Regions from separate parts of the Polaromonas sp. P4_F6 genome, predicted to be linked through region 2. Evidence: predicted binding sites of a transcription regulator. Region 2 holds the regulator's gene; the other holds the start of a gene.
What was found. Region 2 encodes NrdR, which represses ribonucleotide reductase genes. Its sites were predicted from a motif close to CACNANATNTNGTG; they were not measured.
Positions count from the first base shown of each region.

Region 1 (11,567 bases), on a different contig from region 2:
GCGCGCAAGGGTGCTTACACCGGCTCGGCGCAGGACCGGCAGGGCTACTTCCAGGCGGCCAAAGGCGGGACCCTGTTCCTCGACGAAATCGGCGACCTGCCGCTGGCCATGCAGTCCAAGCTGTTGCGGGCGATCCAGGAGCGCACCGTGCGCCCGCTGGGCTCGGCGCAGGAGGACCCGGTGGACGTGCGCATCGTCAGCGCCACCCACAAGGACCTGGTGGCCGAAGTCCAGGCGGGGACTTTCCGCCAGGATCTGTATTACCGGCTCAATGTGATCGAGATCCACGTGCCGGCCCTGCGCGAGCGCCGCGAAGACCTGCCCGACCTGTGCAAAGCCCTGCTCGCCAGGATCTGCCACGAGTCGGGCTTCCCCGTACCCGAGCTGACCGAGTCCGTGCTGGCCCAGTTGCGCGCCCTGCCCTTCAACGGCAACGTCCGCGAGCTTGAAAACACCCTGCACCGGGCGGTGGCGCTCGGCGACGGCAGCGAGCTGCATTTCGACGCGCCGGCCGAAGAGCAAGTCGCCATCCCAGAAAACCTGCAGGATTACCTGGACAGGCAGGAGCGCAGCATCCTCACGAAGGTGTTGCTGGAAAACGGTTTCAACCGCACCGCGGCCGCCGCCAGGCTGGGCCTGAGCCTGCGCCAGATCCGCTACCGCATTGCCCGCCTCAATATCGTGACGCCGGGCAGCGAAGACCCCGCCGATGGACTCGACGCCGCCGATGACCCCGCCTGAAAACCGGGACGACGCTCCGCAACCCTTGTGGCGGGACGGCTGGTACCGCTATGCACGCGCGCTGGCATCGCCCAATTTCGGCCCGCGGCCCGAGGGCGCGCAGATCGACCTCATCGTGATTCACTCCATCAGCCTGCCGCCCGGTGAATTCGGCAACGGCAATGTGCAGCGGCTCTTCACCAACCAGCTCGACTGGGAAGCCCACGCTTACTTCCAGGGCATACGCGGCCTGCAGGTGTCGTCGCATTTCTTCATCGCCCGATCCGGTGCCCTGTGGCAGTTCGTCGGCTGCGGCGACCGCGCCTGGCATGCCGGGGAATCGAAGTACCGTGGACGCGGCAACTGCAACGACGACTCTATCGGCATTGAACTCGAAGGCCTGGAGGGCGGCGTTTTCGAAGCGCCGCAGTACGAGACACTGGCCGGGCTGTGCGCTGCGCTGCTCGAGGCCTACCCCATCGCCCACATCGCGGGGCATGAACACATCGCGCCGGGCCGCAAGCAGGACCCCGGTGCGGGTTTCGACTGGCCCCTGCTGCAGGACTCGCTGGCCTTGCCGGCTAGGTACTTTCCCGAAACTCTTTGAACGGCGCGCGGCACAAGACCACACCAGTGTGGTGCGCTTTGCCGCGGAAAATTTTTCGTTATTTTTACCGCGCTAACATGGGCTTGTGTTGGCGGGCCAAAGCCCGCGACAAGGCGCGCCGCAGCGATGCGCAGCGCCCGCAGGCCTGATGAAATCAGGCTTTGCGCGAGATGAGCGGCACGAATACAAAGGCCTTAGGCGAGGGGTCCGAAGTGGAATGAAAAAGCCACAAAACGTAACGGTCCATAAAGTCGGCGGTACACTACCTGTAGTGGCTTGTATTCCCCCAATACCCTAGGTATAGTGCCTAAGCCCTAATTCAAGATTGATGTAATTCGGGCCCCGGCGGTGAGAAATTGGTTCATGTTTTTGAACCGCTCCCGCCAAACGGATTGCCCGCAACAGCACATCAGCCAGTCATAAAACAAAGCAAAGAGGAAGTCATGCAAACAGCACAACACGCAGTGCCCGCAACACCCGGCCTTGCCGCCGGCAACCCGGCAGCCAGCGAACCCAACACCCAGTCCAATCCGCTTGCCCACTACCAGATCATCCGCCGCAACGGCGGCGTGGTGCCGTTTGAGCCCAACAAGATCGCCGTGGCCATGATGAAGGCCTTCCTGGCCGTTCACGGAACGCAGGGCGCGGCCTCGGCCAGCGTGCGCGAAACGGTCGACGGCCTGACCCAGGCGGTGATCCGCGCGCTGATGCGCTCGCGTCCGGGCGGCGGCACCTTTCATATAGAAGACGTGCAGGACCAGGTCGAGCTCGGCCTGATGCGCGGCGGCCACCACGAGATCGCCCGTGCCTACGTGCTGTACCGCGAAAAACGCACGCAAGAGCGCGCGCGCCAGCCCCAGACCCAAGCACCCGCAGCCCCCCTGATCCACGTGACCGACCGCGGCAACCGCGTTGCCCTGGACATCCGCAACCTGCAGGCCTTGATCGAAGCTTCCTGCGCCAACCTGGGCGCCGACGTCAAGCCCGACCCCATCGTCGCGGAAACCATGCGCAACCTCTACGATGGCGTTCCCATCGACGAGGTCTACAAGGCCTCCATCCTGGCGGCGCGCACCCTGATTGAAAAAGACCCCGACTACACCTACGCCACGGCGCGCCTGCTGATGCACACCATCCGCCGCGAAGTGCTGGGCGAGGAAGTCACCCAGGCGGACATGGCGATCCGCTATGCCGAATATTTCCCGCAGTTCATCGCCAAGGGCGTGCAGAACGAGCTGCTCGACGAAAAGCTGCAGCAGTTCGACCTGGCCCGACTGGGCGCCGCGCTCAAGCCCGAACGCGACCTGAAGTTCGACTACCTCGGCCTGCAGACCCTGTTTGACCGCTATTTCCTGCACGTGCGCAAGCAGCGCATCGAGCTGCCCCAGGCTTTCTTCATGCGCGTGGCCATGGGCCTGTCGCTCAACGAAATCGACCGCGAAGAGCGCGCCATCGAGTTCTACGAAATCCTGTCGTCCTTCGACTTCATGTCGAGCACGCCCACCCTGTTCAACGCCGGCACCCTGCGCTCGCAGCTGTCGTCCTGCTACCTGACCACGGTCGCCGACGACCTGGGCGGCATCTACGACGCCATCAAGGAAAACGCCCTGCTCTCCAAATTCGCCGGCGGCCTGGGCAACGACTGGACGCCCGTGCGCGCCCTGGGCGCCCATATCAAGGGCACCAACGGCGAATCGCAAGGCGTGGTGCCTTTCCTGAAAGTCGTCAACGACACGGCGGTCGCCGTCAACCAGGGCGGCAAGCGCAAGGGCGCCGTCTGCGCCTACCTGGAAACCTGGCACCTGGACATCGAAGAGTTCCTGGAACTGCGCAAGAACACCGGCGACGACCGCCGCCGCACGCACGACATGAACACCGCCAACTGGATTCCCGACCTGTTCATGCGCCGCGTGATGGAAAAAGGCAGCTGGACCCTGTTCTCGCCGTCCGACACGCCCGACCTGCACGACAAGTTCGGCAAGGATTTCGAGAAGATCTACACGGCCTATGAAGCCAAGGCCGAGCGCGGCGAGATCAAGCCGTCCCGCAAGGTGCAGGCCACCGACATGTGGCGCAAGATGCTGTCCATGCTGTTTGAGACCGGCCATCCCTGGATCACCTTCAAGGACGCCTGCAACGTGCGCTCGCCGCAGCAGCACGCCGGCGTCGTGCACTCCTCCAACCTGTGCACCGAGATCACGCTCAACACCAGCGACACCGAAACCGCCGTCTGCAACCTCGGCTCCGTCAACCTGGTCCAGCACCTGAAGGACGGCGCGGTCGACCACGAGAAGCTCAAAAAGACCATCACCACGGCCATGCGCATGCTGGACAACGTGATCGACATCAATTACTACGCCGTCAAGAAGGCCCGCGACTCCAACATGCGCCACCGCCCCGTGGGCCTGGGCATCATGGGCTTCCAGGACTGCCTGTATGAGCTGCGCGTGCCTTACGCCTCCCAGGAAGCCGTCGAGTTCGCCGACAAGTCCATGGAAGCCGTCTGCTACCACGCCTACTGGGCCTCCACCGAACTGGCCAAAGAGCGCGGCAAGTACGCCAGCTACAAGGGCTCGCTCTGGGACAAGGGCGTGCTGCCGCTGGACACGCTGGACATGCTGGCCGAGCAGCGCGGCGGCTATGTCGAGATCGACCGTTCCGCCACGCTGGACTGGGAAGCCCTGCGCAAGAAGATCGCCAAGGACGGCATGCGCAACTCCAACTGCGTCGCCATCGCCCCGACCGCCACCATCTCCAACATCATCGGCGTGGATGCCTGCATCGAGCCCTGCTTCGGCAACCTCTCGGTCAAGTCCAACCTGTCCGGCGAATTCACGGTCATCAACCACTACTTGGTGCGCGACCTCAAGCGCCTGAACCTGTGGGACGACGTGATGGTGGTGGACCTCAAGCACTTTGACGGCTCCCTGCGCCCCATCGACCGCGTGCCCCAGGACGTCAAGGCGCTGTACGCCACGGCGTTTGAAATCGAGACCTCCTGGATCGTCGAAGCGGCGGCGCGCCGCCAGAAATGGATAGACCAGGCGCAGTCGCTCAATATCTATATGGCGGGCGCTTCGGGCAAGAAGCTGGACGACACCTACAAGCTGGCCTGGTTGCGCGGCCTCAAGACCACTTACTACCTGCGCACCCAGAGCGCGACGCACGCCGAAAAATCGACCGTGACCGCGGGCAAGATGAACTCGGTGTCATCCGGCTCCGCGCCCGCGAGCAGCGGCATGAGCGCGCTCGAAGCGGCGGCCGCCGCGGCGCAGGCGCAGATGAATGCAACGCCCGCCACCGACATCAAGTTCTGCGCGATCGATGACCCGGGATGCGAGGCCTGCCAATAAAAAAACACCGGATCGCGCGGCCACCCGACCGCACGATTCGATGTATATGAGCAACACAATTTTGTAGCGATGTGAATGAACACTTTTCATTTTGTATCGCTGCTTTCATAATCCCACAGTATTGGAAACCTCTATGTTGACCTGGGACGAAGAAGTCAAACCATCGTTGCAAACACCTCAGAACAGCGGCTCGCCCGAAGGCCGCTCGATGGAACTTCCGCCTCTTTCTTTTAACGCCGCCGAGCAACCCCAGGCGCAAGTGCGCATGCTCAACGACGGTGCCTTCGCACCTGCCCAAGCTGCGGCCCCTTCGGCTCCTGTCTCCGCCGAGCCCGCCAAGGCGCAGCGCGTCAAAGCCTCCGACAAGCGCATCATCAACGGCCAGACCGACGTCAACCAGCTGGTGCCCTTCAAATACAAATGGGCCTGGGAAAAATACCTCGCCACCTGCGCCAACCACTGGATGCCGCAGGAAGTGAACATGACGCGCGACATCGCGCTCTGGAAAGACCCGAACGGCCTGACCGAGGACGAACGCCGCCTGGTCAAGCGCAACCTGGGCTTCTTCGTGACCGCCGACTCGCTGGCCGCCAACAACATCGTGCTGGGCACCTACCGCCACATCACGGCGCCCGAGTGCCGCCAGTTCCTGCTGCGCCAGGCTTTCGAGGAAGCCATCCACACCCATGCCTACCAGTACATCACCGAGTCGCTGGGCCTGGACGAAAGCGAGATCTTCAACGCCTACAACGAAGTCCAGTCCATCAAGGACAAGGACCAGTTCCTGATCCCTTTTATTGAAGTCATCTCCAACCCGCACTTCAAGACCGGCACGCCCGAAGCCGACCAGACCCTGCTCAAGTCGCTGATCGTCTTCGCCTGCCTGATGGAGGGCCTCTTCTTCTACGTCGGCTTCACGCAGATCCTCGCCCTGGGCCGCCAGAACAAGATGACCGGCGCCGCCGAGCAGTACCAGTACATCCTGCGCGACGAGTCCATGCACTGCAATTTCGGCATCGACCTGATCAACCAGCTCAAGCTGGAAAACCCGCACCTCTGGACGGCGGAGTTCAAGGCCGAGATCAAGGCCCTGTTCATGAAGGCCGTCGAACTGGAATACCGCTACGCCGAGGACACCATGCCGCGCGGCGTGCTCGGCCTGAACGCCTCCATGTTCAAGGGCTACCTGCGCTACATCGCCAATCGCCGCGCCACGCAGATCGGACTTGAAACTCTCTTCCCCAACGAGGAGAATCCATTCCCGTGGATGAGCGAAATGATCGACCTGAAAAAAGAACGCAACTTCTTTGAAACCCGCGTGATCGAGTACCAGTCCGGTGGTGCCCTTTCCTGGGATTGATTGAACAAGACGCGCAACACAAGCCGACAATGATTTCTAGAATTGCAACGACCAATGACGACACCGCAGAGTGCGCGCTGGGCTTTGCTCCTGTGTTCGCGGCGCTGGGACCGGTTTATCCGGGGCCCAACGCCGTGAATCGCTTTACGTACTCCAACCGTGAAGTGCTCTTTGCAACGTGATCAAGGAGAAAACTATGGCAACTGCGAAAAAAACTGCGGCTAAAAAAGCTGCTCCGAAGAAGGCTCCTGCTAAAAAGGCAGCAGCTAAGAAGGCTCCTGCTAAAAAAGTAGCAGCGAAAAAAGCTCCGGCTAAAAAAGCTCCAGCGAAAAAAGTAGCGGCCAAGAAGCCAGCTGCGAAAAAATCGCCAGCGAAAAAGCCAGCAGCCAAGAAGGTAGCGGCCAAGAAGCCAGCGGCGAAGAAAGCCGCAGCGAAAAAGCCAGCAGCCAAGAAGGCCGCGAAAAAGGTAGCGAAGAAACCAGCGGCCAAGAAAGCCGCTGCGAAGAAGCCTGCCGCCAAGAAAGCAGCGAAAAAGCCCGCTGCGAAGAAAGCCGCGAAAAAACCTGCTGCCAAAGCTGCGAAAGCACCCGCTGCAGCGGCTGCCCCTGCGGCTCAGACTACTCTGAACCCGCAAGCTGCCTGGCCGTTTCCGACCGCCAGCAAGCCGTAAGCAGTAAGGTAATTCTGCTTAGAGCCCGATATCGAAAGATGTCGGGCTTTTTTCATGCCCGCCCCACTCCTCCACGCCCGCCATCATCCCGCCCATGCCACTGCCTGAGCTTGCCTTTCTGCGAATCGAAAAGAACGGCGACGTGCTGGTCGACGTGCACGTGGTGCCGAATGCCGCCAAAACCCAGGTCGTGGGCCTGCACGGCGAAGCCGACCAGCTGGCGCTGCGCCTGCGGCTGCAGGCGCCGCCGGTGGACGGCAAGGCCAACCAGGCGCTCGTGAAATGGCTGGCCGGCTGCCTCGGTGTGCCGCAGCAGGCGGTCACGCTGGCGCGCGGGGAGACCTCCAGGCGCAAGCAGCTGCGCGTAAATGCCGCGGCGGCCGGCCGCGCCGCCTGGGATGAGCTGGTGAAAGCGTTGGGCCAGGACGGCCCACCCGCCTGAGGGGCGCCCTTTAAGCCGAGATTTGTTCGGCCGACAGTGTGTAGTTCTGGCCGCCGCGCGTCGCGATCTTGAGCGCGCCGACCCGGTTGCCCAGCGCGGCGCAGCGTGCCAGCGGCCAGCCCTGTTCCAGGCCGAACAGCAGCGCCCCGCGAAAGGCGTCGCCGCAGCCGGTCGGGTCCACCACAGCCTCGGCCTTCACGGGCGGCACCAGGGTTTTTTCGCCGTCTATCCAGACTTCGCAGCCTTCGGCGCCCAAGGTCACCACCAGGCCCTGCACGCGCCGCGACAATTCGGCGCAGGACAAGCCGGTGCGGTCGCAGAGCATCTTGGCCTCGTAGTCGTTGACCGTCACCCAGGTGGCCAGCTCGACGAAATGCGCGAGTTCCTTGCCGTCGAACATGGGCAGGCCCTGGCCCGGGTCGAACACAAAGGGGATGCCGGCGGCCTTGAACTGCTCGGCATGCTGCAGCATGGCATCGCGGCCATCGGGCGAAATGATGCCCAGCTTGATGTCGCCGCGCGCCGCGATGCGGGTCACATGGGCCTGCATCATCGCGCCGGGATGGAAAGCCGTGATCTGGTTGTTGTCGCGGTCGGTCATGATCATGGCCTGCGCGGTGTAGGTGCCCTCGACCTGGCGCACGAACTCGGTGCTGATGCCCAGCGTCTTCATGCGCTCCACATACTCGGCGCCGTCGCTGCCGACCGTCGCCATGGGCAGGGCCGTGCCGCCCAGCTGCCGCAGGCTGTAGGCGATGTTGCCGGCGCAGCCACCGAATTCGCGGCGCAGCGCCGGCACCAGGAAGGACACATTGAGGATGTGCAGCTGGTCGGGCAGGATCTGCTCGGAAAAGCGCCCCTCAAAGGTCATGATGGTGTCAAACGCCAGGGAGCCACAGATAACAGCGGACATTGATTTTTTCTCGTTTCAATCAGGGATAAAAAGCCAGGACACGGTAGCCCGCCACCCGCAGGGGCGCAGCCGTGGAAGCGGAAGAAGAAGAGGAAGGGGATGACGCGCCGGCCGCGTCCCCCGAGACCTTCATGATGACCAGCCCCGCCAGCTCGGACTGGGCCGGCAGCGTTGCAGCCTTGGCGCCGAACTGGGCCGGCGCCAGGACGCGGCGCACCACGGCCTGGTCCTGGGTGTCGGTCAGGGTCACCTCCAGCGAGGGCATTTCCAATGCCGCCACGCCGGTGTTCTTGAGGGTGAAGCTCAGGCGGTAGGCGTCGGGGGCGACGCGGTTGAAGGTGGAGCTGTCGATCACCAGCGCCTCGATATGGCGAGGCGGCCGGATTTCACAGCGCAGCGGGCCGCACAAGGCCTGCAGCGCCGGAAGCAGCCGCGGCTCCAGCGCGGCCAACATGTCCCTCTGCTGGACGGCCCACTGGGCCACCAGCGCGGCCAGCAGCAGCAGGGACAGCAGGGACAGCGACAGGCGCGTCAGCGGTTTTCGCCAGAAGGCCTTGCGCCGCGCATCGCGCACAAAGGACACGTCGTGCTCCATCGGCCGCCCCGGCATGCCGGAATCCACGTCCGAATAGGCGAAGCTGGAATCGTCCTCGATGGCCTGGCGAACCATGGCCGGCTGGCGCGGCAAGGGTAGCTCGGCAGGCAGCGATTCGGCGGGCAGCTCCAGCGGATCGAGCTGGCGTTCCTGCTGCGCCTGCTTCCAGCGCACGGGGTCGAAGTCGGCGGCGCTGTCCTGGGCGTCGTCCCAGCCGGGGCTGGACGGCCGCAGCGGCATCCTGTCGGCAAACGAGCGGGCCGGCGCCCATTCCTGCCGGGACGGCTCCACCGGCGGGTCCGCCGCGGGCAGGCTTTGGGGTTCGGTGGGGCGGTCGAATTCCGGCGGGGGCTCGGAAGCGGCGGCCAGCGTGGCCGTTGCCAGGGGTGCGGGCGCGGTCAGCGCGGACATATCGCGCGGCAGCAAATGGGCCGAGGCATCGAACACTTCAGCGCAATGGCCGCATCGCACCCAGCCTTGTGAGACTTTGAGTTGGTCGGTCACGACTTTGAACATCGTGCCGCATGCGGGACAGCGCGTAATCAGGCTCATTTAGCGCTGTATTGTAGGGGCCGCGCCCCGCGGGACGGCCTAGAAGCCGGCGGTCATCAGGATCCATCCCTCTTGCGCATCGTGCACCTTGAGCTGGCAATAGGGGGCGTAGGCTTGCTTGAGCTCATCGGCCTGGCGCTCCAGGATGCCGGCGAGCACCAGGTGCCCGCCTTTCTCGACATGGGAACACAGCAAGGGCGCCAGCACCTTGAGCGGCGTGGCCAGGATGTTGGCCAGCACGGTGCGGTACTGGCCGGACGCGGTCTCGGGCAGGCCGGCCTTGAGCGCCACATGGTTGGCCTCGGCATTGGCCAGCGTTGATTCGACCGCGGCCGGATCGATGTCCACGGCGTCGATGTCGGTTGAGCCAAACTTGGCCGCACCAATGGCCAGGATGCCGGAGCCGCAGCCATAGTCGAGCACACGGCCCAGGTCTTGCCCGCTACGGCCTGCGATCCAGCGCAGGCACATGCGCGTGGTCGGGTGCGTGCCCGTGCCGAAAGCCAGGCCCGGGTCCAGGCGAATCACCTGTTTGGCCTCGGCCGGAGGCTCGTGCCAGGTCGGCACGATCCAGAATTCGGGTGTGATGTCCACGGGCGCGAACTGCGACTGGGTCAGGCGCACCCAGTCCTGCTCGGGCACGGGCTGGACAGCGACGACGCGGCAGCCCGTGAAAAAGTCCTGCGCCACCAGCACAATGGCCGCGTCACGCGCCAGGGCTTCGGTGGCAAACAGCGACACGATGCGGGAGCGTTCCCAGCCCGCCTTGGGCGGCGGCATGTCGGGCTCGCCGAACAAGGCCTGCTCCGCCGGCGTCTGCGCGTCGGCGTCTTCCACCGACACGCTGAGCGCGTCGAGCGCGTCCAGCGCCTCGCTGAGCGTCTCAACCTCGTCAACGGGCGCCAGCAGGATCAGTTCAAACATGCTCATCGCACGCCCAGGCAGCGTTCAGCGCTCACGTTTAGACAGCCACTCTTCCAGGTAGTGGATGTTGGTGCCGCCGTCCATGAACTTGGCGTCCACCATCAGTTCGCGGTGCAGCGGGATGTTGGTGTTGATGCCTTCGACCACGGTCTCGGCCAGCGCCGTGCTCATGCGGGCCAGGGCCTGCTCGCGCGTGTCGCCGTGGACGATGATCTTGCCGATCATGGAATCGTAGTTGGGCGGCACGAAGTAATTGGCGTAAATGTGGGAGTCCACCCGCACGCCCGGCCCGCCCGGCGTGTGCCAGGTCGTGATGCGGCCCGGCGAGGGAATGAACTTGTAGGGGTCTTCCGCGTTGATGCGGCATTCGATGGAATGGCCCTTGAGTTCGATGTCGCGCTGGGCGAAGGGCAGTTTTTCGCCGGCCGCCACCATGATCTGGGTGCGCACGATGTCCACGCCGGTGATCCACTCCGTGACGGGGTGCTCCACCTGCACGCGGGTGTTCATCTCGATGAAATAGAACTCGCCGTTTTCGTAGAGAAACTCGAAAGTGCCCGCGCCGCGGTAGCCTATCTTCTTGACGGCCGCGACGCAGCGCTCGCCGATGCGCTCGATCAGCTTGCGCGGAATGCCGGGCGCCGGCGCCTCTTCCATGACTTTCTGGTGGCGCCGCTGCATGGAGCAGTCGCGCTCGCCCAGCCAGACCGCGTTCTTGTGCTGGTCGGCCAGGATCTGGATTTCGATATGCCGCGGGTTCTGCAGGAATTTCTCCATGTAGACCTCGGGATTGCCGAAAGCCGCGCCGGCCTCGGCCTTGGTGGTCTGCACCGCGTGCAGCAGGGCCGCCTCGGTGTGCACCACGCGCATGCCGCGCCCGCCGCCGCCGCCGGCCGCCTTGATGATGACGGGGTAGCCGATCTGCTTGGCGGTGCGCTTGATGAGGACCGGGTCGTCAGGCAGGGCGCCTTCCGAGCCGGGCACGCAGGGCACGCCGGCCTTGATCATGGTCTGCTTGGCCGACACCTTGTCGCCCATGATGCGGATGGATTCGGGCGAAGGGCCTATGAACTTGAAGCCGCTTTTCTCAACCCGCTCGGCAAAATCGGCGTTTTCGCTCAGGAAGCCGTAGCCGGGGTGTATGGCTTCGGCATCCGTCACCTCGGCCGCCGAGATGATGGCCGGCATGTTGAGGTAGCTGTCCTTGGAGGGCGCCGGGCCTATGCAGACCGACTCGTCCGCCAGCTTGATGTATTTCGCTTCGCGGTCGGCCTCGGAATAGACCATCACGGCCTTCACGCCGAGTTCGCGGCAGGCGCGCTGGATGCGCAAAGCGATCTCCCCGCGGTTGGCGATCAGAATTTTTTTGAACATGCGTCGGTAAGCCTGGTTTGAAAAGGAGGCGCTGCGCCCCGCTTATTCAATGATGAA
Region 1 covers NZ_JBFUJQ010000001.1:334,384-345,950, forward strand. The annotation lists gene AC1DUN_RS01595 (sigma-54-dependent transcriptional regulator) at 1-741, shown strand, start outside; gene ampD (1,6-anhydro-N-acetylmuramyl-L-alanine amidase AmpD) at 728-1,327, shown strand; gene AC1DUN_RS01605 (ribonucleoside-diphosphate reductase subunit alpha) at 1,771-4,680, shown strand; gene AC1DUN_RS01610 (ribonucleotide-diphosphate reductase subunit beta) at 4,814-6,040, shown strand; gene AC1DUN_RS01615 (histone H1-like DNA-binding protein) at 6,237-6,710, shown strand; gene AC1DUN_RS01620 (DUF167 domain-containing protein) at 6,805-7,152, shown strand; gene AC1DUN_RS01625 (carbohydrate kinase family protein) at 7,163-8,065, opposite strand; gene AC1DUN_RS01630 (DUF3426 domain-containing protein) at 8,085-9,212, opposite strand; gene prmA (50S ribosomal protein L11 methyltransferase) at 9,252-10,136, opposite strand; gene accC (acetyl-CoA carboxylase biotin carboxylase subunit) at 10,161-11,510, opposite strand; gene accB (acetyl-CoA carboxylase biotin carboxyl carrier protein) at 11,553-11,567, opposite strand, start outside.
Region 1: the regulator NrdR is predicted to act here: its motif matches at 1,588-1,601, upstream of AC1DUN_RS01605 (ribonucleoside-diphosphate reductase subunit alpha).

Region 2 (11,567 bases):
CGGGCGAGGTGATCCATTGGCTCTGGCCGTTGGCCAGGGCGGTAGCGCCGTCCAGCGAGGCGGCGATTTTCATGCGCACCCAGGGGGCCCCCCGAACCATGCGGCTGAAGAAGCCGATATTCAGTTCCCGGGCCTCAGCGGCGCCGTCACCCACTTCCACTTCGACGCCGGCCGCGCGCAGGCGCTCAAAGCCCTGGCCGGAAACCAGCGGATTGGGGTCCGCCATGGCGGCGACAACCTTGCGGATGCCCGCGGCAATCAGGGCGTCGCAGCAGGGGCCGGTGCGCCCATGGTGGGAGCAGGGCTCCAGTGTGACGTAGGCTGTGGCGCCTTTCACGGAACGCCCCTGGGCAGCGGCGTCCTGCAGGGCCATGATCTCGGCATGGGCTCCACCCGCGCGCTGCGTGTGGCCCTGGCCGACTACGCCGTTGTCATCAGCGATGACGCAGCCGACACTCGGGTTGGGCGGTGTGACGGCTCTGGCGCCATGGGCCAGGCTGAGCGCCAGGGCCTGTCCGCTGGAGGGGAGGGAGGGGGTCGGAGTTGTCATGATGCCGCTTGGCGATCCAGTGCGACCGCTCATCAGTACTGTAACCGCTGCGTTGCCTTGCGTGAGTAAGATGCCCGGCATGAATGCTCAACCCTTTGCCGCGATTGCCTTTGCGCCTTGCCCTGCATACCCGCACTGGCAAATGGGCCGGCGCGCTGGTGAGCGGGGATTCACAATCATTGAGTTAATGGTGGCTGTGGCAATAGTCGGCATTCTTGCCGCGGTTGCGGCTCCTTCCTTTATTGGCCTTATGCAGCGCAACCGGTTGGCGGCCGCCTCATCCGCATTGCAGGTGTCGCTGAGCCTGGCGAGGTCGGAGGCCGTCAAGCGCGGATCCGATGCGCGGGTCACGGTCGCGGCCAACGGTGCTGCGGGTGTATGGACCAATGGATGGACCGTGTTTGTCGACAAGACGACCACTGCCAATGGCGGTGTCGGTCCAACCGCCGACAGCGCTACCGTGACGCGGCTGGAGATCACGAATGCTCCGGCCGCGCCGGTCAGCGCGGGTCAAACCGGGACGGTAAATTATTTTTCCTATAACGGGCAAGGCCGCATGATCGATGTTTCGGGGGCGGCTGTTGTCAATAGGGCGTTCTGGTTTTTCGATGGGACCAGCCAGAAATACTGCCTGGTGGTCAACAATACGGGCAGGGTCCGGACCACGCGTGTTGAAGCAGCCAGCAGTTGCCCCACTAGTTGACGGTGCAAACATGACACGTACTGAAAACCTATCCAAACATGCTCGGCGGCCTGCCCGTATGCCCTTGGGGCGTCTGGCTGGATTCAGCCTTATCGAGGTCATGGTGACGATGGTGATCCTCTCGTTTGGATTGCTGGGCATTGCCGGTCTTCTGGTCAGCGGGGTGTCGAATGCCTCGTCTTCGGAGGCCATGACCAAAGCGAGCGAGCTGGCCGCGGACATGGCCGACCGCATGCGCGCCAATTCCGCCGTGGCCCTTTCCGCCACCAGTGAATACATCACCACTTATGCGGACACCCCGCCCGCCAGCCCTGCCAGCATTGCGCAGAGCGATAAAAAGGTGTGGCTGGAGGCGCTGGCTGCCCAGCTTCCGCAGGGCGACGGCAAGATCACAAGTTTCTCCAGCGGCGGAACTCGCAAGATGGTCATCGAGGTGCGCTGGAGTAACTGCCTGGGCACCATCAGCGATGCGGATCGAACCGCCTGTACCGACAATTCGGCGACGGCTTTTAAAACAGTCACCTTTGAGCTGCGACTATGAAAATAATCAGGCATGTGGTCGGGCAAGGCGCCCAGCGCGGGCTCTCGCTGGTCGAGTTGTTGATCGCGCTTGGACTGTCGCTGGTCGTGTTGGTGGGGCTGTCGTCCGTCTACGTGGCCGTCAAGCAGTCATTCCGGTTTCAGGAAACGACAGGCAGGCTGCAGGAGGATGGTGCATTCGCCCTGGACTTCATTGCCAAAGACCTGAGAATGGCCGGATACGCGGGATGCCCCGGCATCAACAAAATCACGGTGGGAGGGGTGACCACCTACTACCCCGGCAGCATGATGACCACGGGCAGCCCGAGCGGAATTAATGGGCCCAATCCCCTGGCGCAGATTGAAACGGGCAATGCGGAGGTGATTCTGCAGCCCTTTACCTCGCTCAACTTCATTCGCGGATTCGACAACGTGCCTGCCGGCATGTTCGCGTCGGGTGCGGCGCCGTCGTCGAGCGGCACAAACAGTCTGTTTTTTTCGGGGGGGAGCCCCAATGCCGTATCGCTGAGCGCCCTGATGGCCAGCGCCACCGCGAGTCCTACTCTGGGATCGGACCCTTACGGCTGGCGCAACACCACGACCAATAGCGGCATCTACGATTTCATCATTTCAAACTGCGCTTCTTCCAGTGTTTTTAAGGGGAAGGTAAGCGTCTCGGGTGGGGTAACCAGCGTTGCCCACGGCACCGGGCTGGGAAATGCCGCGGATACTTTCACCTCCAGCACGGCATTTGGCACCGACGCGACCGTGATGCCGGTTGAATGGAGTTTTTACTATGTTGCGCCCGGTACTGGCACCACGACTCCCAGCCTGTACCGGGTGTTTTACAACGGCAATGCCAGGCAGGCCGCCGAGGAACTGGTTTCCAACGTCGAAAGCATGCGGCTTCATTACGGCGAAAACACGTCGGTGGACGCTTCCGGTGCGCCCACGCTTGTCGCCGATGTATGGCGTACCAGTGCCGCCACCGTGACTGATTGGTCCAAAGTTGTGGCCGTTCGCATTGGGTTGATGATGATCAGTTCTGAAGAGAACGTGAATCCCGGGGTCACGCCGGTAACTCCCACGCTTCTCGGGCAGACCTACACCTTGCCCACAGGGGCTTCGACCCAGCGGCTCCGCAAGGAGTTTTCTACCACGGTGGTCCTGCGCAACAGGGTGGCAGCGCGATGAAGCCGCATGCCAGATCGACTATGTCTGAAAAATTTTGTGCCATCGATTGCCATGAAAAGTCCGCCGGCGCACCCAGGGCGGGCAGGAGAAGGTTGCGGGCTTCATCGGTAAAGCCCACGCGCGGTCGGCAACGTGGCATGACCTTGCTGGTGGGCATGATTTTGCTGGTGATGCTGATGGTGATCAGCGTCGTCGGTTTTCGAAACACCACGCTGTCCGAGCGCATGACGGGCAATGTGCTGGATCGCAATACATCGTTTCAGTCTGCCGAAAATTCAGGCAAGGAAGCATTGCAAGTCATCGAGTCGGGCAGCTTCAACCCGGCCATCGTGGGTCACTACAGCCCGGCGCTTGCAAGCGGCGGTACCACAAATTTTTGGACGCAAGGCGATGGGGTTACCGTGGCTGCGCCTGCCACGGGTTGCCCCACTACCAGCCCGTTCAGCTGGACCAGCTGCGCTGTCGCCGTCACTACAAAGTACGCCAACAACGCCAACAATGCCCAGTACGTGATTGAGTTGCTCACGCAGGTTTCAAGCGGCGGGAGCACGACGTCTACCTACCGAGTGACGTCAAGAAGTACCGGCGGGTCGGGTAATGCGGACGTGGTATTGCAAGTTCTCTACACCAAAACGACCACCCCATAGTCAGCGCATTTAGGAGATTCAGTCATGATCAAGCGACTTGGTTTTTTCACGCATGCGAATGCGACTCCCGGAGTGCTCCGGCGTGGGAACTTTGCGGGTGCGTTGGGGGCGGCAGCAAGTCGCCAAGGCATTTCAGGCTGCGTGTCGATGCTGCGGTCAGGGCTGTTGGGCCTGCTCGTGCTGGCGGGCGCCGCGCCGTTGACGACGGCCGTCGCCCAGACCACCGTGGATATCGCGAAGGTTCCGCTGCTGGCGCTGAAAAGTGCGCCAGGCCTGGTGATGCTGACCATGAGCCGGGATCAACGGCTTTACTATTCGGCGTACAACGACGCCAGCGACTTGGACGGTGATGGTGTTTTGGACGTCGGCTACAAGGAGTCGATTACCTATTACGGTTACTTTATTTCCGACCGATGCTACAAGTACGACACGTCGGTCACCCCTAACCGTTTTGTGCCCGTATCGATTGCCAACGCGAGCACCGGCTGTTCTTCCAGCACGGGACGCTGGCACGGAAACTGGATGAACTGGATGGCGACATCCCGCATGGATGCCCTTCGGAAGGTGCTTTACGGGGGCAAACGCGTCACCGATACAGCTACAACAACGGTACTTGAAGCGGCCCATATCCCGCCTGATGCGCACATCTGGGGCAAGGAATACCGGCCCGCGGCAGTCACCGGAACGGACACCTACGACATTACCAAGTACACCCCCTTGTCTGCTCCCACCAGCGGCAAAATGCATCTTTTCATGATGAAGAGCGAGGGCACCTCTGGCTCGACCTCCATAGGTGTGAATCCGCCGTCAATGCGCGTGGTTCAAAACGTCGATGGATATATTGATCGCGCCTGGCTGTGGGCTTCCAGCGAACGTCCTGTTGGAGGTGCGGCCGGGACATCGTCGTATACACGACCTTCCGGCAGGGTGTCCAATCCGACACCCAGTGCGATTGGGTATGGCCTGCCCGGATTTTCTTCGGGAACAAGCTACTCCAGTCAGAGCTTCCCGTACTTATACAACTACACCATTCGCGTGGAGGCCTGTGTCAGCCTGAGCGGTGGGGTGGGTCGTGAGGACGGATGTACCGGATACCCCGCCTCTGCCCCGACTTCCTGGAAACCTACAGGCGTACTGCACGATTATTCGGTCAACGATCAGCTGAAATTCGGTCTTCTCACGGGATCCTATACCAACAACTACTCGGGGGGGGTGGTGCGCAAGGATATCGGTAGTTTCAAGAATGAATTCAGTGCGACGAATGGCGTCTTCAACAACACCGGCATCACCAAGACCATCAACAGCCTCACCAATTTCGGCTTTGATATCAGCGACCAGACCTACTATTGCAGCGGCAACACTTTCTTGTGGGACCGCCTGCGCAATCAGGGCGAATGCAATATGTGGGGCGCTCCCGTTGCGGAGATGATGTACGAGGGTTTGCGCTATTTCACCGACAAGCAGCCGCTTGCCGCGTTCTCTTCGGGGGTCGGTGCCGCCAGCAGTGCCGATACCCTGATGGGCTTGCCCTTGGTGACCACCTGGAGCAACCCTTTCAGGCCCGTCGCCTCGGGCGGCAGTCCGATTTGCTCGCGGCCGGTTCAAATGGTGATTGCCGATCCCGTCACCAGCTTTGACTCCGACCAGTTGCCCGGCGCGGCGTACACGCCTGTCACCGGCCTCGGGACCGCCATCCCCGCTACTGACCTGACCGGCTTGAATGTTTCGACGCAGGCGGACGCTATCTGGGCGTCGGAATTTGGTAGTGCGACGAAGAACTTTTTTATCGGCCAATCCACGGCTTCAAACGCGGACGGCAATCCATCGGCCAAAGCAGCGACATCGTTCAAGTTTTTGCGAGGCCATGCACCGGACGAGACCAACACGCAGGGCAGCTATTACGCGGCGAGCGTTGCCCGGTTTGGTCAAGCCACGGGTGTTCCGGTTCGCCCGGATGCGGCGACCGCTCCGACGACCGTCAAGGTGGATAACCTCTCGATCGCGCTTGGTACCGTCGTGCCAAAAATCGAACTGACTTATCTGAGTAACAAGGTCTCTCTTGTTCCGGTTTCCAAGTCCGTCGCGGGATGCTCGCCGGCGCCAACGGCCACTTTCAAGCCGACTGGGTCGATCATGGGGTTCTTTGTGGACCGCATTGCCAATACCGCGGCTGCCAACACGGACGCCAGCATCAATGGCGGGCGGCCTTTCATACGCGCCATGGTGAGCTTTTCCGACATGGACGTCGGCGGTGACAACGAGGCGGACGCCAATGCGTATTACACGCTGTCGATTAACAGCTCGGGCAAACTCGTGGTGCAAATGGACAGCTATTACCAAGCTACCTGCGCGGAGCAGCATCTGGGCTATGTCATTTCAGGCACCACCGCGGATGGCGCCTATCTTGAGGTGACCGGCTTCGGTACTTCGACGGCGACCTCGTTCTCCCTGGACACGATGACAACGCACAATCCGGCGCCGAAATCGGCCACGCGTACCTTCACGCTTTCCTCGGTTGCGAGTGGGGCGACCTATGTACCGCACGATCCCCTGTGGTATGCCGCCAAATACGGCGGTAGTGGTGTGTTGGACGACAACGGTGATCCGACCAACTATTTCAAGGTGACCAGCCCGGCGGACCTGCCCGCCCAAATGGGCAAGGCTTTCCGGTCGGCCGCTGCACTGGCTGCCGTGGCCAGTACCAGCGTGGTGGGGGTGGGACAGCGGAGTCTCGGTTCCGCAGCCATCTACCAGGCCAACTATGACTCCTTGACCTGGTCGTCGCGCATTTACGCCTTCCCGGTGGCCGCCGATGGCACTTTGGCCAATACGCCGGTTTGGGAGGTCTCCACGAAGATTCCCGCTCCTGCTACACGCAATAAGCTGTTTCTGGGACGAGGCGGCACCACGACGCCTTTTGCGTTGACGCCGACCGGCTTCACCTCATTGACTACTGCGGAGCAGGCTGACTTTGGCAGCGCCGCTGTTTACTCCTACCTCTTGGGGGACAAAACTGGGGAAGAACGCAAGGGTGGGACATTCCGCAACAGGGGCACCACCGCGGGCTCGGGGTATGGCTCCGTGCTGGGCGACATCGTGAATTCCGATCCGCAAATCATTTCCAAAAAGGACTTTGATTACGCGGCCAGCGACGCCACGTACACCACTTTCCTGACCAGCATCAACTTTGAAACGCTCGCTGTGGGCAGTAACGACGGGTTCTTCCACATTTTTGATGCGGAACCGGATGCAACGGGCGGGGGCGAGTTGCTGGGCTTCATGCCGCAAGCCGCCCGGACCAAAATCAAGGACCTGTCCGATCCCGCCTATCAGCACCGTAATTTTGTGGACGGCCCGATCGCCATCAGCCATGCAAAAATTGCGGTTCCAGGCGATGTTGTCGTCAATTGGCGCACCGTTGTCGTTGGGACGGGTGGCGATGGGGCGCAAACCGTCTTTGCCGTCAACGCGACGTCCAAGACTTTTACGGCCAACAGCATTCTTTGGGAAATCAACCAGTCTTCCTCAGGTGTTGGAACAACGCTCGGCAATGTCATGGGCCGGCCGGCCATCGGAAAGCTGAATGACGGAACCTGGGTTGCGATTTTTGGAAACGGCTACAACAGCACCGCCGGTACGGCCAACCTGTATGTGGTTCGCCTGGATACCGGCGCCATTGTCCGCGTCATTCCCACCAATGCATCCTTTACCGGCAATGGCTTGGGTTCCATAGAAATCGTGCGCAAGACGACCGGCACCCGGGACACGATCGACTACGTCTATGGCGCCGATTACAAGGGCAATATCTGGCGGTTCGACCCCAACGTCGCAACGGCCGCCGCCCTGATTTATTCGACCCCGACAGGCCGCCCGATCACGGCTGAGATCAAGGTGGGACCCGCGCCTACGACTATTCTTCCGACGGGCGGGAAGATGATCTATTTTGGAACCGGCAGCTACTTGACCGCCACCGACCCGGCGAATACGACCGTCCAGGCTTTGTACGGAATCTTCGACAGCGTGAACACCACCTCCAATGCGATACCGTTCGTCGCGGAGGCAGACCTGTCGTCGATGACGATTACCGCCACTGCGGGCGCGGACACGCGGACCACCTCCGCTGCCGACTCGCCCGCCTGGTACACCGTGGCGGGTAAAAAAGGATGGGTGGTCCCATTGACCGGCACCAACGTTGTTGCGGGCGAACGCGTGATCGCGCCGCCGGTCCGTTACACGGTGGGGGGTCTTATCGATGCCTTCTTGTTCACCTCCATCGTGCCCAGTACCGATGAATGCCAGGCGGGCCTGGATGCCTGGATCACCGGGGTTGATGCGATGACCGGCGGCTACAAGAAGGTGTTCAGTACCCTGCTGCCGAATTCAGTGCGGATACGCGGCGGTTCACCGCGCGGGGTGTTCGTGCTGCAGGACGGCGGCGCACCGACGCTGTACATCAGCCAGACCATTTTTAATGGTCAAATAGCAAGCACGTCGTTTACCACCGGAACCGGCGGCACGCAAACCGTGAATATCAACGGGGTTGAAGGTACGACGCGCGTCATCTCCATCGGCCTGACTAACCCGACGGTCCCAGCCTCGGCAAGCCGGCAAGTGTGGCGCCAGTTGAAATGATCAAGGAAAGGGCGGGCGGCAGCTTCATAGGTGTAGGCCGGCCCGCTTCCGTCTTCAACTTTTAGCGAGAAGGAATGAAATTGAAATCCATTAAAAAAAATCGTGGCTTCTCCTTGATCGAATTGATGGCCGTTGTGGTCGTCATCGGCCTGTTGTCGGTCATCGCGATTCCTTCGTACCAGAAATACGTTCAGCGCAGCCAACGCGCCGGCGCAAAATCGACTTTGCTCGAAGCTGCGCAATTCATGGAGCGTTATCGCTCCAGCAATTTCAAGTACGTTGACGCCAGCGGCAACGCGCCCGCGCTGCCTGGGGGGCTGCAAGTCTCCCCCAACCAGGGCACCAAGCGCTACGACATCGCGCTTTCGGCCGTGAATGCGACGTCTTTCACCTTGACGGCCACGCCTAGCGGCTGGGCGGACAGCCTTTGCGGCAACCTGACGCTGACCAACCTTGGCGTCAAGGGGCAGAGCGTGGGCGATACCGCGACTTGCTGGAATCGTTGAGTACGCCTAGCGCCTGACCTCGTCGACCAGGGTCTTGAACTCGTCGATGTCCTCAAAGCTGCGGTAGACGCTGGCAAAACGCACATAGGCCACCTTGTCGAGCTTTTTGAGCTCGCGCATCACCAGCTCGCCGAGCCGGTTGGAGGCGACCTCGCGCACCCCCAGGCTCAGCAGCTTTTCTTCTATGCGTTCAATGGCCGAGTCGATCTGCTCGGTGCTGACAGGGCGCTTGCGCAGCGCCAGGTTCATGGAGCCCAGGATCTTGCTGCGCTTGTACTCGATGCGCCGGCCGTCCTTCTTGACGATGGACGGGAAGGTGACGTCGGGCCGCTCGTAGGTGGTGAAGCGCTTTTCGCAGGCGCCGCACTGGCGGCGGCGGCGTATGAAGTCGGCGTCCTCGGCCACCCGGGTTTCGACAACCTGGGTTTCGAGGTGGCCGCAGAAAGGGCATTTCATGGGTGTTGGCCTGAATTTAAAGACATCAATCGGTCCTTAGCTAGCCCCTGGAGATCGGCGCGGGATGCTATCAAAATCATAGTTCCCGCGCCGTCCGCCGCGATCAGCGATAAACCGGAAAACGGCTCGTCAGGGCATGAACCTTGGCGCGTACCGTTTCCAGGGTGGCCGCGTCGCGCGGGTTGTCGAGTACGTCGGCGACCAGGTTGGCGGTGGCGCGGGCTTCCTCGTCCTTGAAGCCGCGGGTGGTCATGGCCGGGGTACCGATGCGCACACCGCTGGTGACCATGGGTTTTTCCGGGTCGTTCGGGATGGCGTTCTTGTTGATCGTCATGTGGGCGCTGCCCAGCACGGCTTCGGCTTCCTTGCCGGTGATGCCCTTGGCGCGCAGGTCGACCAGCATCACGTGGCTTTCGGTACGGCCGCTGACGATGCGCAGGCCGCGCTGCGTCAGGGTATCTGCGACGATTTGCGCGTTCTTCACGACCTGCTGCTGGTAGGCCTTGAACTCGGGCGTCATGGCTTCCTTGAAGGCCACGGCCTTGGCCGCGATCACATGCATCAGCGGGCCGCCCTGCAGGCCGGGGAAGATGGCGCTGTTGATGGCTTTTTCGTGCTCGGCCTTCATCAGGATGATGCCGCCGCGCGGGCCGCGCAGGCTTTTGTGCGTGGTCGAGGTGACGATGTCGGCATGCGGCACCGGGTTCGGGTAGACGCCCGCGGCCACCAGGCCGGCGTAATGGGCGATGTCGACCATGAAGATCGCGCCGACGGCCTTGGCCACCTTGGCGAAGCGCTCGAAGTCGATGCGCAGGCTGTAGGCCGAGGCGCCCGCGATGATCAGCTTGGGCTTGGTTTCGTGGGCCTTGCGCTCCATCGCGTCGTAGTCGATTTCTTCCTTGTCGTTCAGGCCGTAGGAGACGACGTTGAACCATTTGCCGCTCATGTTCAGGGCCATGCCGTGCGTCAGGTGGCCGCCTTCGGCCAGGCTCATGCCCATGATGGTGTCGCCGGGTTTCAGGAAGGCCAGGAACACGGCCTCGTTGGCCGAAGCGCCGCAATGCGCCTGCACGTTGGCGGCTTCGGCGCCGAAGATCGCCTTGATGCGGTCTATGGCCAGTTGCTCGGCCACGTCCACGTGCTCGCAGCCGCCGTAGTAGCGGCGGCCCGGATAGCCTTCGGCGTATTTGTTGGTGAGCTGCGAGCCTTGCGCGGCCATGACGGCGGGCGAGGCGTAGTTTTCGCTGGCGATCAGCTCGATGTGCTGCTCTTGCCGGGCGTTTTCAGCCTGGATGGCGGCGAAGATTTCGGGGTCGGTCTGTTCGACCAGGATGTTGCGGTGGTACATGATGGCAGTCCTTAAAGACGTGGTCCCTGCTATTCATGAGCCACTCACAAAACCCTCCTGGCGTTGTTGCGCCGCCTTGCCGTGCTGTAGCACTGTCTGCGGCGTCGCACCTAGCCAGGACCGCTGCGCTGGGTTTTGTGAGTGGCTCTAAATGAAACAAGGGCTGCCCAGGCGAACGGCTGAACGCTTCGGCCCAACGGCTGTCAGCGGTGCGCTTCCCAGTGGTGTCCCACGTCAGCTCAGATGGTTGCGAAAAACCTCGAGCCTATCGCCAGTTGCGCACCCGGTTAGTGTAACTGAGGGCGCGTCAAACCCGCGGCGCGCCGTCCCATGGCCCCACGGCCGCCACCCGGAAAGCAAAAAGCCGGGCGCTGGCGGCAGCCCGGCTTTGTGGTGTGAACGGACGGGCCCTTGGAGCGCGCCCGGCAGGGATCAGGACTGGCTCAGCAGCGCCACTTTTTCGGGCGTTTTGCCTTCCGAGGCCGGCGTCTCGGACTTGCCGGGCAGGGAGGCCGGAACCGGGCGCGAGCTGCCGCCGGGTTCGGTAAAGAAGGGCGAGGGCTTGCCGCGCTTGGACGCCGAGGCCACCACGGCCAGCAGGCGGGCATGTTCCCCCATCACCTTGCCGGCATAGCCGCCGTCGTCTTCCATGTTGGCGGCGCCCACATAGTATTTGAGGCCGCCCTCGATGGAGCCGGCGCGGGCGATGCATTCCTGCAGCACCTTGACGCCGACGCGCAGGTTGGTGACCGGGTCGAAGGCCGCCAGCTTGCCGCCGAAGTTGTCGTATTTGTCGTGGTGCACCTTGGTCATGACCTGCATCAGGCCCTGGGCGCCCACCGGGCTTTGCGCGAACGGGTTGAAACCGGACTCGATGGCCATGATGGCCAGGATCAGGGTCGGGTCGAGCTTGGCCTTCTGGCCGATGTCGAAGGCCTCAGCCACCAGCACGCTCAAGGGCTCCGGCGCCACGCCGTATTTCTTGCTGAGCCAGTAAGCCACCGCCGCCTGC
Region 2 covers NZ_JBFUJQ010000010.1:9,759-21,325, reverse strand. The annotation lists gene ribD (bifunctional diaminohydroxyphosphoribosylaminopyrimidine deaminase/5-amino-6-(5-phosphoribosylamino)uracil reductase RibD) at 1-550, opposite strand, end outside; gene AC1DUN_RS20005 (GspH/FimT family pseudopilin) at 630-1,253, shown strand; gene pilV (type IV pilus modification protein PilV) at 1,264-1,794, shown strand; gene AC1DUN_RS19995 (PilW family protein) at 1,791-2,966, shown strand; gene AC1DUN_RS19990 (pilus assembly PilX family protein) at 3,104-3,613, shown strand; gene AC1DUN_RS19985 (pilus assembly protein) at 3,638-8,245, shown strand; gene AC1DUN_RS19980 (type IV pilin protein) at 8,326-8,751, shown strand; gene nrdR (transcriptional regulator NrdR) at 8,758-9,207, opposite strand; gene glyA (serine hydroxymethyltransferase) at 9,311-10,555, opposite strand; ZMP/ZTP riboswitch at 10,714-10,844, opposite strand; gene AC1DUN_RS19965 (lytic transglycosylase domain-containing protein) at 10,988-11,567, opposite strand, start outside.